2 regions of the Variovorax sp. GW531-E2 genome follow, and region 2 is predicted to be linked to the other one. Evidence: riboswitches for the same ligand, from Rfam matches in the RefSeq annotation. Region 2 holds a riboswitch; the other holds the start of a gene.
The links. Region 2 has a riboswitch for glycine ahead of gcvT (glycine cleavage system aminomethyltransferase GcvT). Riboswitches for the same ligand answer to the same signal wherever they lie in the genome.

Region 1 (3,397 bases), on a different contig from region 2:
GCTGCGCCACCAGCTGCTCGCCTTCGAGCTTGGTCTGGCCGTACACGCTGAGCGGGCCGGTCGCGTCGTCTTCCTTCCAGGGCTTGGTGCCGCTGCCGTCGAAGACGTAGTCGGTGGAGTAATGCACCATCAGCGCGCCGATCTGCTGCGCCGCCTCGGCCACCACGCCGGGCGAGGTGGCGTTGAGCTTGCGCGCGAAGTCGGGCTCGCTCTCGGCCTTGTCGACGGCGGTGTGCGCGGCGGCATTGACGATGACGTCGGGGCGCACCGCCAGCACCGTGGCGGCCAGCTGCTCGGGGCGGCTGAAGTCGGCGTGGAAGTCGGTGCTGTCGAAGTCCAGGGCGACCACTTCGCCGAGCGGCGCGAGGCTGCGCTGCAGCTCCCAGCCGACCTGTCCACCTTTGCCGAGCAGCAGCAACTTCATGCGGAAGCCTTTGCAGGCGCAGCGTCGTATTGCTTCTCGACCCATTCGCGGTACGCGCCGCTTTGCACGTTGCGCACCCACTCGCCGTTCGCGAGATACCACTCGACGGTCTTGCGGATGCCGGTGTCGAAGGTCTCGGCGGGCTTCCAGCCGAGTTCGCGCTCGAGCTTGCGTGCATCGATGGCGTAGCGGCGGTCGTGGCCCGGGCGGTCCGTGACGTAGGTGATCTGTTCCTTGTACGGCTTGCCGTCGGCGCGGGGGCTCAGTTCGTCGAGCAGCGCGCACACGGTGTTGACGATCTCGATGTTGGGCTTCTCGTTCCAGCCGCCGACGTTGTAGGTCTCGCCGAGCTTGCCGGCTTCGAGCACGCGGCGGATGGCGCTGCAGTGATCCTTCACGTAGAGCCAGTCGCGCACCTGCATGCCGTCGCCGTACACGGGCAGGTTCTTGCCAGCCAGCGCGTTGACGATCATCAGCGGGATCAGCTTCTCGGGGAAGTGGAACGGACCGTAGTTGTTCGAGCAGTTGGTGGTGACCACCGGCAGGCCGTAGGTGTGGTGCCAGGCGCGCACGAGGTGGTCGCTGGCGGCCTTGCTGGCCGAGTACGGGCTGTTGGGCTCGTACTTGTTCTCTTCGGTGAAGGCCGGGTCGGTCTTGGAGAGCGAGCCGTAGACCTCGTCGGTCGACACATGCAGGAAGCGGAAGGCCGCCTTCTGGTCGGCCGGCAGGGCGTTCCAGTAGCCGCGCACCGATTCGAGCAGGCGGAAGGTGCCGAGCACATTGGTCTGCACGAAGTCTTCCGGGCCGTGGATCGAACGATCCACATGCGATTCCGCGGCAAAGTTCACGACGGCGCGGGGTTTGTGCTCGGCCAGCAGGCGATCGAGCAGTGCGCTGTCGCCGATGTCGCCTTGCACGAAGACATGGTTCGCGTTGCCCTTGAGCGACGCCAGGGTCTCGAGGTTGCCCGCGTAGGTCAGCTTGTCGAGGTTCACGACGGGCTCGTTGCCCTGCGCGATCCAGTCGAGTACGAAATTGGCGCCAATGAAGCCTGCGCCGCCGGTAACCAGGATCATGGAGTCCCCTGCATGTAGAAAAAAGTTTGCTTTACCAAAAATCAACATTCAATTATCCCATCGGTGTGAAGTGCCGATGTACAGGGCTTGGCCGGCTTGCGGGGCCCGCCTACAATCGCCAACAATTGCAGGAGAGCGGGCCTCCACGGAGGCCCTACCGAAGGCGCAAACTCCCATAAACGCTCAGGTCGGCCCGACGAAATTCCAGGCAACGCCCAGGAACTTCGGCAAGGGGTCAGTACTGCACTCATCGATACAGCCGTCTGGAGAGCCGCCACGCCATGTGGCGCACCGAAGGAGCAAACCCGCTGCGGGTGCAGCAGGGTGAATCTCTCAGGTACCGAGGACAGGGGGAGCGGCAACTTGGACATCGGTCGTCCGGTTGCTCGCTATTGATTCAATAGCACTCCACGCCCGCCGTTCAAGCGCTGCAAACTCAAAGGTACTTGCAATGCGTGTGATCGTTCTTGGCGCCGGCCTGCTCGGCGTGACTTCGGCCTACTACCTCCAGCAACTCGGCCACGAGGTGACCGTGATCGACCGGCAGGCCACCCCGGCCGCCGAAACCAGCTTCGCCAACGGCGGCCAGATCTCGGTCAGCCATGCCGAACCCTGGGCCAATCCGAGCGCGCCGCTGAAGGTGCTGCAATGGCTCGGCAAGGAAGACGCGCCGCTGCTCTTTCGCATCCGCGCCGACATGCGCCAATGGCTCTGGGGCCTGCAGTTCTTGCGCGAATGCACCCCCGCGCGCACCCGCCACAACATCGAACAGATCGTTCGTCTCGGTACATACAGCCGGGAAATGTTGCAGCAATTGCGTCGAGACACCGGCCTGAACTATGACCAGCGCACGCAAGGCATCCTGCACTTCTACACGACGCAAAAAGAATTCGACGGCGCCCTCGCGCCCGCCGAACAGATGCGTGCCCTGGGCTGTGAGCGGCTGGTCATCTCGGCCGACGAGGCCATCAAGATCGAACCCGCCCTCGCCCACATCCGCCCCCAACTCGCCGGCGCCACCTACACCGCCGAAGACGAATCGGGCGACGCCAACCGTTTCGCGCGCGAGCTCGTGAAGCTGGCCGAGGCGGCCGGCGTGAAGTTCCTCATGAGCCACACGGTGACCGCGCTGCGCGAAGCGGGCGGCAGCATCGACCACGTCGAGGCGACCGACAACGAAGGCCGCTTCCAGCGCATCCGCGGCGATGCCTTCGTGCTTGCGATGGGTTCGCTGAGCCCGCTGTACGCGGCGCCGCTGGGCATCCGCCTGCCGATCTACCCGGCCAAGGGCTACTCGGTGACGCTGCCCGTGAAGGACGCGTCGAAGGCGCACCAGGTCTCGCTCACGGACGACGAATACAAGCTGGTGTTCTCGCGCTACACCTCCGAGTCGGGCGACCGCCTGCGCATCGCCGGCACGGCCGAGCTCAACGGCTACGACCGCGACCTGAACCGCGTGCGCTGCGAAGCCATCGTGCGGCGCGTCGAGGAGCTCTTCCCCGGCGCCGGCGACACCGAACGCGCGCAGTTCTGGACCGGCCTGCGCCCGGCCACGCCGAGCAACGTGCCGCTGATCGGCAAGACCAAACTGCCGAACCTGTTCCTCAACACGGGCCACGGCACGCTCGGCTGGACGCACGCCTGCGGCTCGGGCAAGTCGATCGCGCGCATCGTGAGCGGGCTGGCGCCCGAGGTCGATTTCGCGTTCGCCGGCATGCCGGCGCCCGCGCCGCGCGCCGTGCAACCCGCACTGGGCTGACACGACACGCGCCCTCGGGTCATGCCTTGAACGTGACCCAGGGCTTGAGCCGCACGGCGCAGCGGATGAGCCCCGCGCTTTCCTGCGCCTCGATCACCGCGCCGATCGGCTTGTAGGCCTGCGGCGCCTCTTCGATGC
Region 2 (3,397 bases):
GCGACTTCACCCCCGCGCGCGGCCAGACCCGCGAGCGCTGGGAGGCCGACCGGCGCGCCCGCATCACGGGCAAGTCGCGCATCAGCGTGGGCATCGAGGGGCTGGTGATCAGCATCCAGGGCACCTCGGCCAGCGCGCAGTTCCGGCAGATTTACAGCGCCGACGCGCTCACCGAGACCGACCGCAAGACGCTCGAGCTGCAGCGCGTGGGCCCGCGCTGGCTGATCCGCAAGGAGAGCGCGGGCAACTGACGCGCGCCGCCTTGTCCCTGTAAGGCAAATGGTTCACGAAGATGTCACCACTTGCAACGATGCTGCAGCCTTCGACCTCCGAAAGCTGTGGCCGCCATGTTCCCCACCAAGACCGAGAAGGCACGCGACGAACTCCAGGCCGGGCAGCGCACGCTCAGCCAGCGTGAGCGCGCCCTGCTGCTCATGGCCGACGGCCGGCGCTCGCTGACCGACTTCAGCCCGCTGTTCCCCAGCCGCGTCGAGGCCGAGCAGGCGATCCAGGGGCTGATGCAGCGCGGCTACCTGCAGGTCGCGCGCCCGGTCGCGCCGCCTCCTGCACCGGCCCCCACGCCCGTCCCCGCCGCCGAGCCGATCCAGGTCGCCACCTCGGCCGACAGCTTCGACGGCAAGCGCTCGCTGGCCACCACGCGCATGTTCCTGTTCGACATCTGCGAGCGCATGTTCGTGCGCCGCGACCCGCGCTTCGCCAACCAGATGCGCGACGCCCTGCGCGAGGCCCGCGACCGCGAGGCCATGCTGACCATCGCCGCGCTGATGCTCTCCGAGATCGAGAAAGCCGCCGGCCCCGAGCGCGCCGACTCGCTGCGCGAGCGCATCGACAAGCTGCTGCCGCCGGCAGAAACCGTGCACTGAGCCGCCAGCCCCGGCCCCGCGATCCACTACACTCGCCGGGTCAGGAGAGAGCCCCGCGCGACGGGGCCGCCGAAGGCGCAGGGGTTCCCCGAACGCTCAGGCAAAAGGACTGACAAGACGCCGGCAACCACCGGCGTTTCCTTGCTGGAGAGAGGCCGTGGCATTGCACGCGGCCCACCGAAGGAGCAAACCCCGATCGTGGGGCGAATCTCTCAGGTAAAGCGGACAGCAGGGGTGGCCCGTGGCGTTGCAGCCATGGATTTCGACTGCCCCTTTGGAGTGCCCCGTGGCCGCTTCTTCCGCTTCTTCGGATACTCAACTTCTCAAGACCCCGCTGTACGACCTCCACGTGGAGCTCGGCGCCCGCATGGTGCCCTTCGCCGGCTATTCCATGCCCGTGCAGTACCCCGCCGGCCTCATGGCCGAGCACAAGCACACACGCGATGCGGCCGGCCTGTTCGACATCTCGCACATGGGCCAGCTGCGCCTGGTCGGCCCCGATGCCGCCGCCGCGTTCGAAACCCTGATGCCCGTCGACGTGATCGACCTGCCCGCCGGCAAGCAGCGCTACGGCCTGCTGCTGAACGACGAGGGCGGCATCCTCGACGACCTGATGTTCTTCAACGAAGGCAATGGCTCGCTCTTCGTGATCGTGAACGGCGCCTGCAAGGTGGCCGACATCGCCCACATCCAGGCCAGGATCGGCGCACGCTGCCAGGTGCAGCCCCTGCCCGACCACGCCCTGCTCGCACTGCAAGGCCCTCAGGCCGCCGCCACGCTGGCACGCCTGTCGCCCGGCATCGAGCGCTTCGTGTTCATGACCGGCGGCGCGGTGCAGATCGGCGGCATCGCCGCCTTCGTCACCCGCAGCGGCTACACCGGCGAAGACGGCTTCGAGATCTCGGTGGCCGCAAAAGACGCCGACGCCCTCGCCCGCCTGCTGCTCGCGCAGCCCGAGGTGAAGCCCGTCGGCCTGGGCGCGCGCAACTCGCTGCGGCTCGAAGCCGGCCTGTGCCTGTACGGCAACGACATCGACACCACCACCACCCCGGTCGAAGCCTCGCTCAACTGGGCGATCCAGAAGGTGCGCCGCGCGGGCGGTGCGCGCGAAGGCGGTTTTCCGGGCGCGGCCAAGGTGCTGGCCCAGCTCGCCGCCGTCGCCTCGGGCGCGGCCGGCCACACCGACCACAAGACGCTCACGCGCAAGCGCGTCGGCCTCGTGGCACTCGAACGCATTCCGGTGCGCGACGGCACGCTGCTGCAGTCGCTCGAAGGCCACGACATCGGCGCCGTCACCAGCGGCCTGCTCGGCCCCACGGCCGACCGCTGCGTGGCCATGGGCTACGTGGCCGCCGCCTTCGCCGAGCCCGGCACGCGCGTGCAGGCCATCGTGCGCGGCAAGCCGGTGCCGATGGAGGTCTCGACGATGCCTTTCGTGCCGACGCGCTACTACCGCGGCTGACCGACACTGAACACCGCAGACCCGGCTAGGCTCTGCACCCCGATTCCATTTTTTCCACGAGGAGTTTTTTCATGAGCATCAAATACACCAAGGACCACGAATGGGTGGCGGCCGAAGGCGGCGCCGCCACCGTCGGCATCACCGTGCATGCGCAGGACGCGCTGGGCGACGTGGTGTTCGTCGACCTGCCTGAAGTGGGCAAGACCTTCGCGCAAGGCGAGGTCGCCGGTGTGGTCGAGTCGGTGAAGGCCGCCGCCGATGTGTTCATGCCCGTGTCGGGCGAGATCACCGAAGTCAACGAAGCGCTGCGCGCCGACCCGTCGCTGGCCAACAGCGACCCGCTGGCCGCCGGCTGGTTCTTCAAGGTCAAGCTGAGCGAGCCCGCGCAGCTCGACGCCCTGCTCGACGCCGCCAGCTACGACAAGTTCGCCGCCGAATCCTGATCCGCTGAACAGCAGCTTCCTCGCACCTTCGTTCCTTCTCCCCCGAGCCTTCACCGCCATGCCGATTCCCGCCCTTCCCTCTTTGCAAGAACTAGAGAACGCCGAAGAATTCCTCGCCCGCCACATCGGCATCGATGCGGCGGACGAGGCGCGCATGCTGCCGGTGATCGGTTCCGAAACGCGCGCGGAGCTCATCGACGGCATCGTGCCCGCGGCCATCCGCCGCGCCCGGCCGATGCGCCTGCCCGCGCCGGTCACCGAGGCCGACGCGCTGGCCGAGCTGAAGACGCTGGCGTCGAAGAACAAGGTGTTCAAGAGCTTCATCGGCCAGGGCTACTACGGCACCCACACGCCGGGCGTGATCCTGCGCAACATCCTGGAGAACCCCGCCTGGTACACCGCCTACACGCCCTACCAGGCCGAGATCTCGCAGGGCCGCATGGAAGCCCTGCTCAACTTCCAGACGATGGTGTGCGACCTCACGGGCATGGCCATCGCCAACGCCTCGATGCTCGACGAGGCCACGGCCGCCGCCGAGGCCATGACGCTCGCCAAGCGCAGCGTGAAGAGCAAGAGCAACGTCTTCCTCGTGTCGGGCGACTGCCACC

Region 1: another riboswitch for glycine. It lies ahead of AC07XP_RS25050 (D-amino acid dehydrogenase); the one in region 2 lies ahead of gcvT (glycine cleavage system aminomethyltransferase GcvT).

The regions. Positions count from the first base shown of each region.
Region 1 covers NZ_JBWKXQ010000055.1:39,132-42,528, forward strand. Annotated here, with positions in the region: gene rfbD (dTDP-4-dehydrorhamnose reductase) at 1-424, opposite strand, end outside; gene rfbB (dTDP-glucose 4,6-dehydratase) at 421-1,500, opposite strand; glycine riboswitch at 1,619-1,709, shown strand; glycine riboswitch at 1,754-1,860, shown strand; gene AC07XP_RS25050 (D-amino acid dehydrogenase) at 1,952-3,259, shown strand; gene AC07XP_RS25055 (RtcB family protein) at 3,279-3,397, opposite strand, start outside.
Region 2 covers NZ_JBWKXQ010000003.1:42,822-46,218, reverse strand. Annotated here, with positions in the region: gene AC07XP_RS03080 (L,D-transpeptidase Cds6 family protein) at 1-251, shown strand, start outside; gene AC07XP_RS03075 (hypothetical protein) at 348-884, shown strand; glycine riboswitch at 916-1,006, shown strand; glycine riboswitch at 1,019-1,123, shown strand; gene gcvT (glycine cleavage system aminomethyltransferase GcvT) at 1,171-2,346, shown strand; gene gcvH (glycine cleavage system protein GcvH) at 2,418-2,789, shown strand; gene gcvP (aminomethyl-transferring glycine dehydrogenase) at 2,848-3,397, shown strand, end outside.